DNA from 3 places in the Pseudomonas sp. AC252 genome. Region 2 is predicted to be linked to each of the others. Evidence: predicted binding sites of a transcription regulator. Region 2 holds the regulator's gene; each other region holds the start of a gene.

Region 1 (4,156 bases), 920 kb from region 2:
GCCTGATCGCCGGCCATTTCGTAGCGGGCATCAAGCAGGCGCAGCGTGTTGTCCGCGCGTTCGATGAACGTGCCCAGACGGATAAAACGAAACGCGTCGTTGCGCATGATCGTGCCGTAGGACGCGCCACGGAACAGGTGCGAACGCTCCTTGATCCATTCGCAGAAACGGCTCATGCCGTAGCGGCTCAGACCCTGTTCGGCGATGCCGCGAATTTCCAGCCAGGTGGCGTTGATGTTTTCCCACATGTCGGCGGTGATTCGCCCGCGCACGGCATGGGCACTGGCTCGCGCCGAGCCGAGGCAGCTGTAAATGCTCGCCGGGTTGGCCGCGTCCAACGCAAAGAAATGCAGCAGACGCTCGGCGTGCAGATCACCGTGGCGTTCAAGGTAATCATCAAGGGTGCCGGTAATGAGCAACGGCATGGCGAGTTCGTGCAGCCCGTCGCCGCGCCCGTCCTGCGGCATCAGCGACAGCGAATAACTGATGTCGAGCATGCGCGCGAGATTCTCCGCACGCTCCAGGTAACGCGACATCCAGTACAGATCCGAGGCAGTTCTACTTAACATGGCACGCTTCCTTCAATCCTCGACTACCCAGGTGTCCTTGGTGCCGCCGCCCTGGGAGGAATTCACCACCAGGGAGCCTTCACGCAACGCGACCCGGGTCAAACCGCCAGGCACCACCCGGGTTTCGCGCCCGGAAAGCACGAACGGACGCAGGTCGATATGGCGTGGCGCGATGCCGTTTTCGACAAAGGTCGGACAAGTTGACAGCGATAGCGTCGGTTGCGCGATGTAGGCATGGGGTTTGGCTTTGATGCGCTCACGAAAGGCATCGATTTCCGCCGTCGTCGCGGCCGGCCCGACCAGCATCCCGTAACCGCCGGAGCCCTGTGTTTCCTTGACCACCAGATCGGGAAGATTGGCCAATACGTGGGACAGCTCGGAGGGGTTGCGGCATTGCCAGGTCGGCACGTTTTTCAGAATCGGCTCTTCGTCGAGGTAGAAACGGATCATGTCGGTGACAAACGGATACACCGATTTATCGTCCGCCACGCCGGTGCCGATGGCGTTGGCCAGTACCACGTTGCCGGAACGATAGGACGACAGCAGCCCCGGCACGCCGAGCATCGAGTCCGGGTTGAATGCCAGCGGATCGAGGAAGGCATCGTCGAGGCGGCGATAGATCACGTCCACCGCTTTCGGGCCATCGGTGGTGCGCATGAATACCTTGTCGTCGCGCACGAACAGATCCGCACCTTCGACCAGTTCCACGCCCATTTCCCGCGCCAGAAAGGCATGTTCGAAGAACGCGCTGTTGAAGCGTCCCGGCGTCAGCACCACTACGCTGGGATTGTCGATCGGGCTGGAGCTTTTCAGGGTGTCGAGCAGCAGGTTGGGGTAGTGATCGATCGGGGCAATACGCTGGGCGGCGAACAGTTCGGGGAACAGGCGCATCATCATCTTGCGGTCTTCGAGCATGTAGCTGACGCCGCTGGGTGTGCGCAGGTTGTCCTCGAGGACGTAATAAGTGCCATCGCCGTCGCGCACCAGATCGACGCCGGAGATGTGCGAGTAGATGTCGCGGTGCAGATCCAGGCCCTGCATCGCCAACTGGTATTGCTCGTTGGCCAGCACCTGTTCGGCGGGAATGATCCCGGCCTTGATGATGCGCTGCTCGTGATAGAGGTCGGCGAGAAACATGTTCAACGCCTTGACCCGCTGAATACAGCCGCGCTCGACAATCCGCCATTCACTGGCGGGGATGCTGCGGGGAATGGTATCGAACGGAATCAGGCGCTCGGTGCCCTGCTCGTCGCCATAGAGCGTAAAGGTGATCCCGGCACGGTGGAACAGCAGATCGGCCTCGCGGCGGCGCTGCGCGAGCAACTCGTCGGGCGTCTCGGCCAGCCAGCGGGCAAATTCCCGGTAATGCGGGCGGACCAGGCCGCCGGCATCGTACATTTCATCAAAATAGGTGCGGATCATGCCGTACTCCTTGTCACTCCGGACATACAGGCCTTCGCAAGGCCCGTGCCATCGGCATAAACGCTTTTAATTCAATCGGTTGTAGATCTATGCCGCAGACCGCGCACCATTCCTGTGCGGCAAATGCCCCGGCCCGATTGCCCCCGCTTCATTGCGACGCACTGCATCGCCTATCACCAGCATAGTCAGAGTTGATTTCACTGCGCGGTCGCGACTGCGGATAATCCGCGCATTCGCTGCAGAACTTCCCCGGCACGCCGCCGCGAAGTAGACAGCTCAACTGATCTGAACTGCCTTGGCAGCCCCGTCCCGACAGGACTTTATCGCGTACCCGTCTTCCCTTTTAGCCACCCTCTCCGGTGGCTTTTTTTGCCCGGGATTCTTGTTTCAGGGTTTTGCCACTGCGATGTGCAGAAGCCAGAAACGACAACGGCCGACCCGAAGGTCAGCCGTTGCCCGATACAAAATGCTCAATATCAATTCAGGCGGTAACGATTGCGCACCTCCTGCTTCACGCCCCAACCCTCGATAATGCCGCCCAGCGGTTCGACCACGGCAGAAAAGCCTTGCTCGAAATCGCCGATGTCGTCATAGGTTGCGTACATCACTTTGCTCAATTCCAGCGACCAGGCGCCGTCGTCGCGCGCACTGACCTGGGCATTGATGGATTCACCGCGAAATTTGCCTGCTGCCCTGCGCGCCCGCTCCTCGTCCGGGAAAATCGCGTGGAACTCGATGGGATGGAACCGGGAAAAATCGAAACCGCCTTCTTTCATGCGGCGCAGAACGTTGCTGCTGATGTCTTCTTGATAGGCTGTGCTCATGAATCGTCCCCCTCGATTGATGGATAGACTTTCCGTATTCCCGCCCCGGGCCTTTTGGCCTAAGTACTACGGCAACGTGGTTGCGCGCGGGAAACAAGCATGTAGCTGACAAGACCAGACCTTAGCGATCCATTCGCTGATCTCGCTTGCAGAGTAGCCCCAAGAGAGCGCCGCTGCCAAGGCCTGGTTTTCGAGATGACAGGAAGTGTTCAGATGGGTGTGATGCTGCGGATTTCGATGCCGTTCTGGGTCTTGAGGTTTTTCACCCCGGCATCGGCGGTGCGCCCTTCCAGATCGTTCAGATCCAGCTGGGCAGCGACCGGAAGAAGCCGCTCCTTGATCAGCCGTGCGGCTTCATCATCGGACGGGCATTCCTCACGTTCGAAGACTTCATCAACAATTTCGCCGTGATCATCCACGAAAGTGACTTTCCACTTTTGCATCAGTGCCTCCTCGATCAACCCGTAAATGGGCTTACCTCTATCTCGACTTTTTTCCGCGATAGTTGGTTCAAAAGGATTACAACCGGCGATCATGAAACTGTAGGAGTGAGCCTGCTCGCGATTGCGGTCTGCCAGTCACAGATGCATCGACTGGGAAAAAGCTATCGCGAGCAGGCTCACTCCTACAGGGGTCTTGCGGGGAAGTCTCAGTCGTTGCTCGGCTTGTTGACCGCTTGCAGCACGTATTGCGGCAAAGCGAATGCGCCAATGTGGATTTCCGGGTTGTAGTAGCGGGTGACGATGCCGCTGCCGATGAAGCGCTGTTGCAGGGTTTCGCGACTGAGCTTGCGGTAGGCCGGGTTGGTCGAGCCCCAAGCGAAGGTCATCGAACCGCCGATGTAGGTCGGCACAGCGGCCTGGTAGAAGTGCCAGTCCGGGAACAGGCTGCGCAGACGACCGGCGGTGGTTTTGACTTCGTCGATCTGCATGAACGGCGTGCCGTTCTGGGTAACGAGAATGCCGCCGTCGTTCAGGCAACGGTGGCAAGCCTGGTAGAAGTTCTCCGAGAACAGCACTTCACCCGGGCCGATCGGGTCGGTGGAGTCGGAGATGATCACGTCGAATTTTTCAGTGGTGGTGGCGACGAAACGCATGCCGTCATCAATCACCAAGTTCAGGCGCGGATCGTCGTAGGCACCGGCGGAATGGTTCGGCAGGAATTCCTTGCACATGTCGACCACGGTGCCGTCGATTTCAACCATGGTGATGTGCTCGACGCCGGCGTGCTTGGTCACTTCGCGCAGCATGCCGCCGTCACCGCCGCCGATGATCAGCACGCGCTTGGCAGTGCCATGGGCGAGGATCGGCACGTGGGTGAGCATTTCGTGGTAGATGAATT
Region 2 (4,156 bases):
AGGTGCAGTACGAGATGACTTCCGACAAGGCCGAGCACGTCAAGGCTACCGATATCACCCTGGTGACCAAGCCTGACTTGAACATGTATCGCGGCACCGACTTCCCTGGCACGTGACCAGCGAACGCGGCGAAGTGAACTCGGGCGGTACCGAAGTGGAATTGATCGATTCGGTCCGTGTGCAGCGCACCGATGAGAAAAAGCGCGGCACGCTGATCACCAGCACGCGCATGACCGTGTTCCCGCAGCAGGAATATGCGCAGACTGCGCAACCCGTTAGAATCGAGGGCGCTGGTGGCGTATCGACTGGCGTCGGAATGAAAGCGTACCTGAAGGACAGCAGGATACACCTGCAATCGAACGTAAGAGGACAGTATGAGGCTCGTTAAAACCCTCCCTATTTTGCTCAGTCTGGGCGCAGCACTGGGAAGCGCGAGCGCCTGGTCCCTGCCGAACGATCAGCAGCAGCCTATCCGCATTCAGGCCGACGACGCCCAACTCGACGACAAGAATGGCATCGCCACCTATAAAGGTGACGTGATCATTACCCAGGGCTCGATGATCGTTAAAGGCAACACCGTGACCATGACTCGCGCGCCCAACGGCGACATCGATGTGGTGACCTCGGTGGGCAACCTGGCTTACTTCGAGCAGCTGCAGACCCAGGGCGACGCCAATCCGGTCAAGGGCTACGGCGTGACGATTCAATACCACGCCCAGCAGAACCGGGTGGTGCTGATCGACAAGGCCAAGGTTATCGACAAGGATAACAACGTCACCCAGGGCGAAAAAATCGTCTACGACACCGTGAAGAAACTGGCCAGCGCAGGTCGCGCCACGGGCAGCAAGGTCACCGAATCGCGTCCGCGCATCGACATGGTGATCCAGCCGAAGAAGAAAACCGAAGAGAAATCCCAGTAATGGCAACTCTGAAAGCTCAGCACCTGGCCAAGGCCTATAAAAGCCGCCAGGTCGTGCGTGACGTCAGCCTGTCGATCGACAGCGGGCAGATCGTCGGCTTGCTCGGCCCGAATGGCGCCGGCAAAACGACGTGCTTCTACATGATCGTCGGCCTGGTGCAGGCGGATCAGGGCCGTGTGCTGATCGATGATCTGGACGTCAGCCATCAGCCGATGCACGGCCGCGCCAAGGCCGGTATCGGCTATCTGCCGCAAGAAGCGTCGATCTTCCGCAAACTGTCGGTTGCTGACAACATCATGGCGATCCTCGAGACTCGCCCGGAGCTCGACAAGGCCGGTCGTCGCAAGGAGCTGGAAAGCCTGCTGCAGGAATTCCACATCAGCCACATCCGCGACAACCTCGGCATGAGCCTGTCCGGTGGTGAGCGTCGCCGGGTGGAAATCGCTCGTGCGTTGGCGACTGCGCCGAAATTCATCCTGCTCGACGAACCGTTCGCCGGTGTCGACCCGATCTCGGTGGGCGACATCAAGCAGATCATCCACCACCTCAAGGCCAAGGGCATCGGTGTGCTGATCACCGACCACAACGTCCGTGAGACCCTGGATATTTGCGAAACCGCTTACATCGTCAACGACGGTCAATTGATCGCCGAAGGTGATGCCGAGACCATCCTGGCCAACGATCTGGTCAAGGAAGTGTATCTGGGTCACGAGTTCCGCCTGTAAGCGCGACAGCGCTGTATCGATTCAAGGCGCATTTATCCGCTTTAATTGTTACAGCGCTCTAGGCAAACACTTCAGTTTCAGGCATATAATTTGCTTAAGTTTGGCGCTTCGGCGCCCTGTAGTGGATGGCGCAAAGCGCCGGCGAATAAGGTGTTAAGCCCCTGCCATGAAACCATCGCTAGTCTTGAGAATGGGCCAGCAGCTGACGATGACGCCGCAGCTGCAACAGGCCATCCGTCTGCTCCAATTGTCGACCCTGGACCTGCAACAGGAGATCCAGGAGGCTCTGGAATCCAACCCGATGCTCGAACGCCAGGAAGAAGGCGACGACTTCGACAACGCCGATCCTCTGGCCGACAACGCCGAACAGAAGCCCGCCGAGATTCAGGAACCCTCCTATCAGGAAACCGCCCCGACGGTGGATAACCTCGAGGATGGCGAATGGAACGAGCGCATCCCCAACGAATTGCCGGTGGATACCGCCTGGGAAGACGTCTACCAGACCAGCGCCAGCAGCCTGCCCAGCAGCGATGACGACGAATGGGATTTCACCACCCGCACGTCCGCCGGCGAGAGCCTGCAGAGCCATCTGCTCTGGCAACTGAACCTGGCACCGATGTCCGACACCGATCGCCTGATCGCCGTGACCCTGATCGACTGCATCAACAATCAGGGCTACCTGGACGAAACGCTCGAAGAGATTCTCGAAGCATTCGATCCGGAACTGGACATCGAGCTCGATGAAATCGAAGCCGTTCTGCATCGCATCCAGCAATTCGAACCCGCCGGGATCGGCGCACGCAACCTCAGCGAATGCCTGCTTCTGCAACTGCGCCAACTGCCAGCCAAGACGCCGTGGCTGAGCGAAGCCAAGCGTCTGGTTACCGATTACATCGACTTGCTCGGCAGCCGCGATTACAGCCAGTTGATGCGCCGCATGAAGCTCAAGGAAGACGAGTTGCGCCAGGTCATCGAGCTGGTGCAGAGCCTCAATCCGCGTCCGGGCTCACAGATCGAATCGACCGAAGCCGAATACGTTATTCCCGATGTGATCGTGCGCAAGGACAACGAGCGCTGGCTGGTCGAGCTGAACCAGGAATCGGTGCCACGTCTGCGCGTCAACGCCCAGTACGCCGGGTTTGTGAAGCGTGCCGACACCAGCGCCGACAACACTTTCATGCGCAATCAGTTGCAGGAAGCCCGCTGGTTCATCAAGAGCCTGCAAAGCCGTAACGAAACCCTGATGAAAGTCGCCACGCAGATCGTCGAACATCAGCGCGGCTTCCTCGAATACGGCGACGAAGCGATGAAGCCGCTGGTATTGCATGACATCGCCGAAGCGGTCGGCATGCACGAATCAACGATTTCCCGGGTAACCACGCAAAAATTCATGCATACCCCGCGCGGTATTTATGAGCTGAAATACTTTTTCTCCAGCCACGTCAGCACCTCCGAAGGCGGCGAATGCTCGTCCACAGCGATCCGCGCGATCATCAAGAAATTGGTCGCCGCGGAAAATCAGAAAAAGCCGTTGAGTGACAGCAAGATCGCTGGTTTACTGGAGGCACAAGGCATTCAGGTGGCTCGCCGCACCGTCGCCAAGTACCGCGAATCCCTCGGAATCGCGCCTTCGAGCGAACGCAAGCGGTTGATGTAAGCCACGTTACAGCGTTCCAGTGGCAGGCTTTTCGGCCTGCCGCTTTATGCACTGGCAACGAAGGAGAAGCTGTATGCAAGTCAACATCAGTGGACACCAACTGGAAGTGACCCAACCTCTGCGTTCCTACATCGAGGAAAAACTCCAACGACTGGAGCGACATTTCGACAAGATCACCAACGTGCAGGTCACGATGTGCGTCGAAAAGCTGAAGCAGAAGATCGAAGCCACCTTGCATATCCCCGGCAGCGAAGTGGTCGCCAACGCAGAAGATACTGACATGTACGCTGCGATCGACTCACTCACCGACAAGCTGGATCGCCAACTCAAAAAGCATAAGGAAAAGACCCAGAGCCTCCTCCAGGGCGCGACCGGTCGTTAACACCCCTATCCCATGATCCGACTTGAAACCATCCTGACCCCCGGCCGTTCCCAGGTGAACGCGCCGGGCGGCAGCAAGAAAAAGCCCTCGAACAAATTGCCAACCTGATCCACCGCGAAGTGCCGGATCTGGCGATGCAGGATGTTTTCGAGGCGTTGATCGCCCGTGAAAAACTCGGCTCCACCGGTTTTGGTAACGGCATCGCCATTCCCCACTGCCGCCTCAAGGGCTGCACGGCGCCAGTCAGTGCCCTGCTGCACCTTGAAGCTCCAATCGATTTCGACGCCATCGACGGCGCCCCGGTCGACCTGCTCTTCGTGCTGCTGGTCCCGGAGGCCGCGACTGATGCGCATCTGGAGTTGCTGCGCCAGATCGCCAGCATGCTCGACCGCAAGGAAGTGCGCGAAAAACTGCGCAGCGCCGCGAGCAACGAAGCCTTGTACCAGGTTGTGCTGGACGAGCAGAACGGGCA
Region 3 (4,156 bases), 670 kb from region 2:
GGAACAGCGGGCTGAGGAAGAAGCGGTCGAACCAGCCTGGCTGACTCGTGTCGGCAAACGCGCCAGTACCCGAATAGGTGATGCGCGCATCGGCGACACGGGTCGACGACACGGTGTTGTCGGTCGCGATGTCATCGGCGCGGACCATGCCGGCGATGCGCACCAGCTCGTCACCGGTATTGAGCGTCAGCCACTTCTCGCCACGCACGGCAATGATGCCGTTGGGCAGCACGTCGGCGACGGTCACGGTGATCGAGCCGGTCAGGCTGTTGCTCTGCCCCGACTTGGCGTCGCCCTTGGTCGAACGGTCGGCGCTGTAGCCGGCGTTGAGGCTCAGGTCGTTGCTACCGATCGGGTTGTTGGTGGTCAGGCTGGAGCCGAACAACGAAGTCAGCCCGATCTTGTTGTCGCTGTTCTTGTCCATCTGCGAGTTGGCATTCTTGCTCGCCTGGGTGCGCTCGTTCAGGGTGATGGTGATGATGTCACCGACCCGGAACGCCTTGCGGTCGCTGTACAGGTTCTGCTCGAAGCCGGCCTGATAGATCGAGCCGTTGTTGGCGGCCGCCGGCAACGGCGTGCGCGGCAACACCGGAGCGTAGTAAGGGTCGTTGGGCCTGGGCGTCGGGGCGACGCAGCCCGCGAGCGAGACGACCCCACTCAATGCCAGAACAGATACAAAGCGCTTCATGACCCTACCTCACGGTGTTGCTGGCGACCTCAGGCCGCCCCAAAGACTGGATTACAGATTCTGCGTTACGAACGAGAGCATCTGGTCGGCGGTGGAGATCACCTTGGAGTTCATCTCGTAGGCGCGTTGAGTGGTGATCATGTTGACCATCTCTTCAACGGTGCTGACGTTGGACGTTTCCAGGGTGTTCTGCAGCGTGGTACCGAAACCGTTCAGGCCCGGGGTGCCGATCTGAGGCGCGCCGGAAGCCGCGGTTTCCAGGAACAGGTTGTTGCCCACGGCTTGCAGGCCGGCCGGGTTGATGAAGTCGGCGGTCTGCAGGTTGCCGATCACTTGCGAGGCCGGGTTGCCGGCGATGGTGATCGACACGGTACCGTCGCGGCCGACAGTGAAGGTCTGCGCATCGTTCGGGATGATGATCGCCGGTTCCAGAGCGAAACCGCTGGCATTGACGATCTGGCCATTGGAGTCGAGGTGAAAAGTACCGTCACGGGTGTAGGAGGTGGTGCCGTCCGGCTGCAGGATCTGGAAGAAACCGCGACCGTCGATGGCCATGTCCAGCGGCTGCTCGGTGGTTTGCAGGCTGCCGGCGGTGAAGTTTTTCTGCGTGCCGACGATGCGCACACCGGTACCCACTTGCAGACCCGACGGCAGTTCGCTGTCCTGGGTCGACTGGGCGCCTGGCTGACGCTTGATCTGATAGAGCAGGTCCTGGAATTCGGCACGGTCACGTTTGAAACCCGTGGTCGAGACGTTCGCCAGGTTGTTGGAAATGGTGGTCAGGTTGGTGTCCTGGGCGGACAGACCGGTTTTGGCAACCCATAGAGCCGGAAGCATTCGATTCTCCTCGTGCGCCTGTTTTACGGCGCGACGTTCTGATAATTAGCTGATCTGCAAGACCCGAGCCATGGCCTGGTCGTCGTCTTTGGCGGTGTTCATCATCTTGACGTGCAACTCGAACTGCTTGGCCAGGGCCAGCACCGAAGTCATTTCTTCCACGGCATTGACGTTGCTCGACTCGAGGAAACCCGAGACCAGTTTGACGTTGGCGTCGGCTTGCGCCGGCTGGCCGTCCTTGGTGTAAATCGAACCGTCGAGACCTTTGTTCATGTTCTTGATGTCCGGGTTGACCAGCTTGATCCGGTCGACTTCGGCCATCACGCGCGGACCTTCGCCCATTGCGCGAATACTGATGGTGCCGTCTTCGCCGACTTCGACCTGCTGCTCGGGCGGCACAGCGATCGGGCCGCCGTTGCCGATTACCGGCATGCCGTTGCCGGCGCGCAGTACGCCGAGGGCGTCGATGTTCAGGCTGCCGGTGCGCACGTAGCTTTCGCCACCGTTGGGGTTCTGCACGGCGATGAAACCGTTGCCGGACACTGCGACGTCGAGGTCGCGGCCAGTCTGCACCAGCGAGCCCGGGGTGAAGTCGGTGGCGGGCCGCTCGCTCATGGCAAACGCACGCGCCGGAAAGCTGTCACCGAATACCGGCATCGAACGCGCCTGCTCGAGGTCGCGCTGGAAGCCGTTGGTGGAAATGTTCGCCAGGTTGTTGGCATGCGCCCGCTGCGCCAGTGCGTTCTGGCTGGCGCCGGTCATTGCCACATAAAGGTACTTGTCCACAGTGTTTCCTCTGCATGCCGGACGTTTGCCGCCCACCGCTGTACTGCTCAGCCATAAGCAATTTGCAGACCAACTTTTTATTGGCGGGCAAATGCCCGGTAAACAAGGGACTTGAGGGGATCGGAGGGGAATTTGAAATGTATCGAAGACGAAAAACCGGCGGTGTCATGCCGGTTGGTGGCAATCCTCAGTTCAGCGGGGGGATGGCGATCCTGTGGCGAGGGGATTTATCCCCGCTCGGCTGCGCAGCAGTCGCCAAGCCTGCAAATGCGGTCGCTGGGAAGGAAAAGCGGGGCGGCTTCGCCGCCCATCGGGGATAAATCCCCTCGCCACAAAGGCTCTATTTAGCTTTCGGAGGTTTTGCCCACCTCATACTCACGCAGCTTGTTGGCAATGGTGGTGTGCGAAACCCCCAGCCGCTTGCCCAGTTGCCGGCTGCTCGGGTGCTCGGAATACAACCGCTCCAGCACCGCTTTCTCGAAGCGCCCGACAATCTCATCCAGATGTCCATCCAGGGAGAAATCGCCAAGCGGCTGACGCACGCCATAATCCGGCAGGCGGATATGTTCGGCCTTGACCTTACCGCCGTCGCACAACGAAACCGCCTGGAACAGCACGTTCTCCAATTGCCGCACGTTGCCCGGCCAGTGGTAATGGCTGAGGCGATCCATCGCCGCCGGGGCCAGTTTCGGCAGCGGACAGCCGATCTGCCGACTGGCCTGATCGAGGAAGTGTTCAACCAGCGGCGTCAGACCGTCGAGGCATTCGCGCAACGGCGGAATGTGCAGCGACAGCACGTTCAAGCGGTGATAGAGATCCTGACGAAACTCACCTCGCGCGCACAGTTCAGACAAGTCCACCTGGGTCGCGCAGATCACCCGCACGTCGAGATACACCTCCTCATCACTGCCGACGCGACGGAAGCAGCCGTCCTGAAGAAAGCGCAGCAATTTGACTTGCAAGCGCGGACTCATCTCGCCGACGCCATCGAGAAACAGCGTGCCGCCAGCGGTCAACTCCAGCAGGCCGAGCTTGCCTTCGGCCCGTGCGCCTTCGAAGGCGCCGGGGCCGTAGCCGAACAGTTCGGTCTCGGCCATCGATTCCGGCAGTCCGGCGCAGTTGAGCGCCATCAACGGCGACTGTCCGCGCGGGCTGGCAAGGTGACAGGCGCGCGCGAGCAGTTCCTTGCCGGTGCCGGTTTCGCCTTCTATTAATAGCGGCGCATCCAGCGGCGCCATGCGTCGCGCTTCGCGGACCACGGCGGCCATGACTTTCGAGCTTTGGAAAATACTGTCGAAGCCGCGCAGCTCTTGCTTGCGCACATTGTAGATACGCTCGCCGACGCGGTCGGCGCGGTGCAGAGTCAATACGGCGCCGGCCATGGCCTCGCTGTCATCGTGCTCCGATTGCAGCGGCGCGATGTCGGCAAGAAAGATGTCGCCCTTGACCTTGACCCGCATGCCGTTGATTCGCGATTTGTTGGCGCGCACCAGTTCCGGCAAATCGAAATCCTCAGCGTAGCGCGACAATGGAATCCCCGGCACCTCATCGACACGCACGCCGAGCAATTGCGCTGCAGCGCGGTTGGCCGCGACGATCGAGCCGCCCATGTCGATCGACAGCACCGGAAATTCCAGCGCGCCGAGCAGCGCATTCAATTCCATATGCCGGCGCTCGCTGGGCATCAGCCCGACGCGCTTGACACCGAACACCCCGCCGATTGCCTCGAATTTCGGCCGCAATGCCTGGAACTGGATGTTGATCAGGTTCGGGCAGTGCAGGTAGATCGCGTTGCCATGCTCACCGCCAACCTCACCGCGGGCAACGTTGATCCCGTATGCCACC

Evidence for each region. The regulator sigma-54, encoded in region 2, starts transcription at its own class of promoters, with help from an activator protein. The targets are predictions, from matches to a motif close to ANTGGCATNNANNTTGCTNT.
Region 1: a site for sigma-54 is predicted at 2,025-2,044, ahead of ACZZZ4_RS17485 (circularly permuted type 2 ATP-grasp protein). Genes of this name have one in related genera too.
Region 3: a site for sigma-54 is predicted at 2,366-2,385, ahead of ACZZZ4_RS16285 (flagellar basal body rod protein FlgF). Genes of this name have one in related genera too.

What each region holds. Positions count from the first base shown of each region.
Region 1 is NZ_OZ409837.1:3,818,958-3,823,113, reverse strand. It holds gene ACZZZ4_RS17490 (alpha-E domain-containing protein) at 1-569, opposite strand, end outside; gene ACZZZ4_RS17485 (circularly permuted type 2 ATP-grasp protein) at 582-1,991, opposite strand; gene ACZZZ4_RS17480 (ribonuclease E inhibitor RraB) at 2,468-2,815, opposite strand; gene ACZZZ4_RS17475 (hypothetical protein) at 3,025-3,258, opposite strand; gene speE (polyamine aminopropyltransferase) at 3,465-4,156, opposite strand, start outside.
Region 2 is NZ_OZ409837.1:2,900,270-2,904,425, reverse strand. It holds partial or broken gene lptC (LPS export ABC transporter periplasmic protein LptC) at 1-388, shown strand, start outside; gene lptA (lipopolysaccharide transport periplasmic protein LptA) at 375-920, shown strand; gene lptB (LPS export ABC transporter ATP-binding protein) at 920-1,645, shown strand; gene ACZZZ4_RS13160 (RNA polymerase factor sigma-54) at 1,812-3,302, shown strand; gene hpf (ribosome hibernation-promoting factor, HPF/YfiA family) at 3,376-3,684, shown strand; partial or broken gene ptsN (PTS IIA-like nitrogen regulatory protein PtsN) at 3,697-4,156, shown strand, end outside.
Region 3 is NZ_OZ409837.1:3,570,489-3,574,644, reverse strand. It holds gene flgH (flagellar basal body L-ring protein FlgH) at 1-688, opposite strand, end outside; gene flgG (flagellar basal-body rod protein FlgG) at 740-1,525, opposite strand; gene ACZZZ4_RS16285 (flagellar basal body rod protein FlgF) at 1,571-2,311, opposite strand; gene ACZZZ4_RS16280 (sigma-54-dependent phenylalanine hydroxylase transcriptional regulator PhhR) at 2,656-4,156, opposite strand, start outside.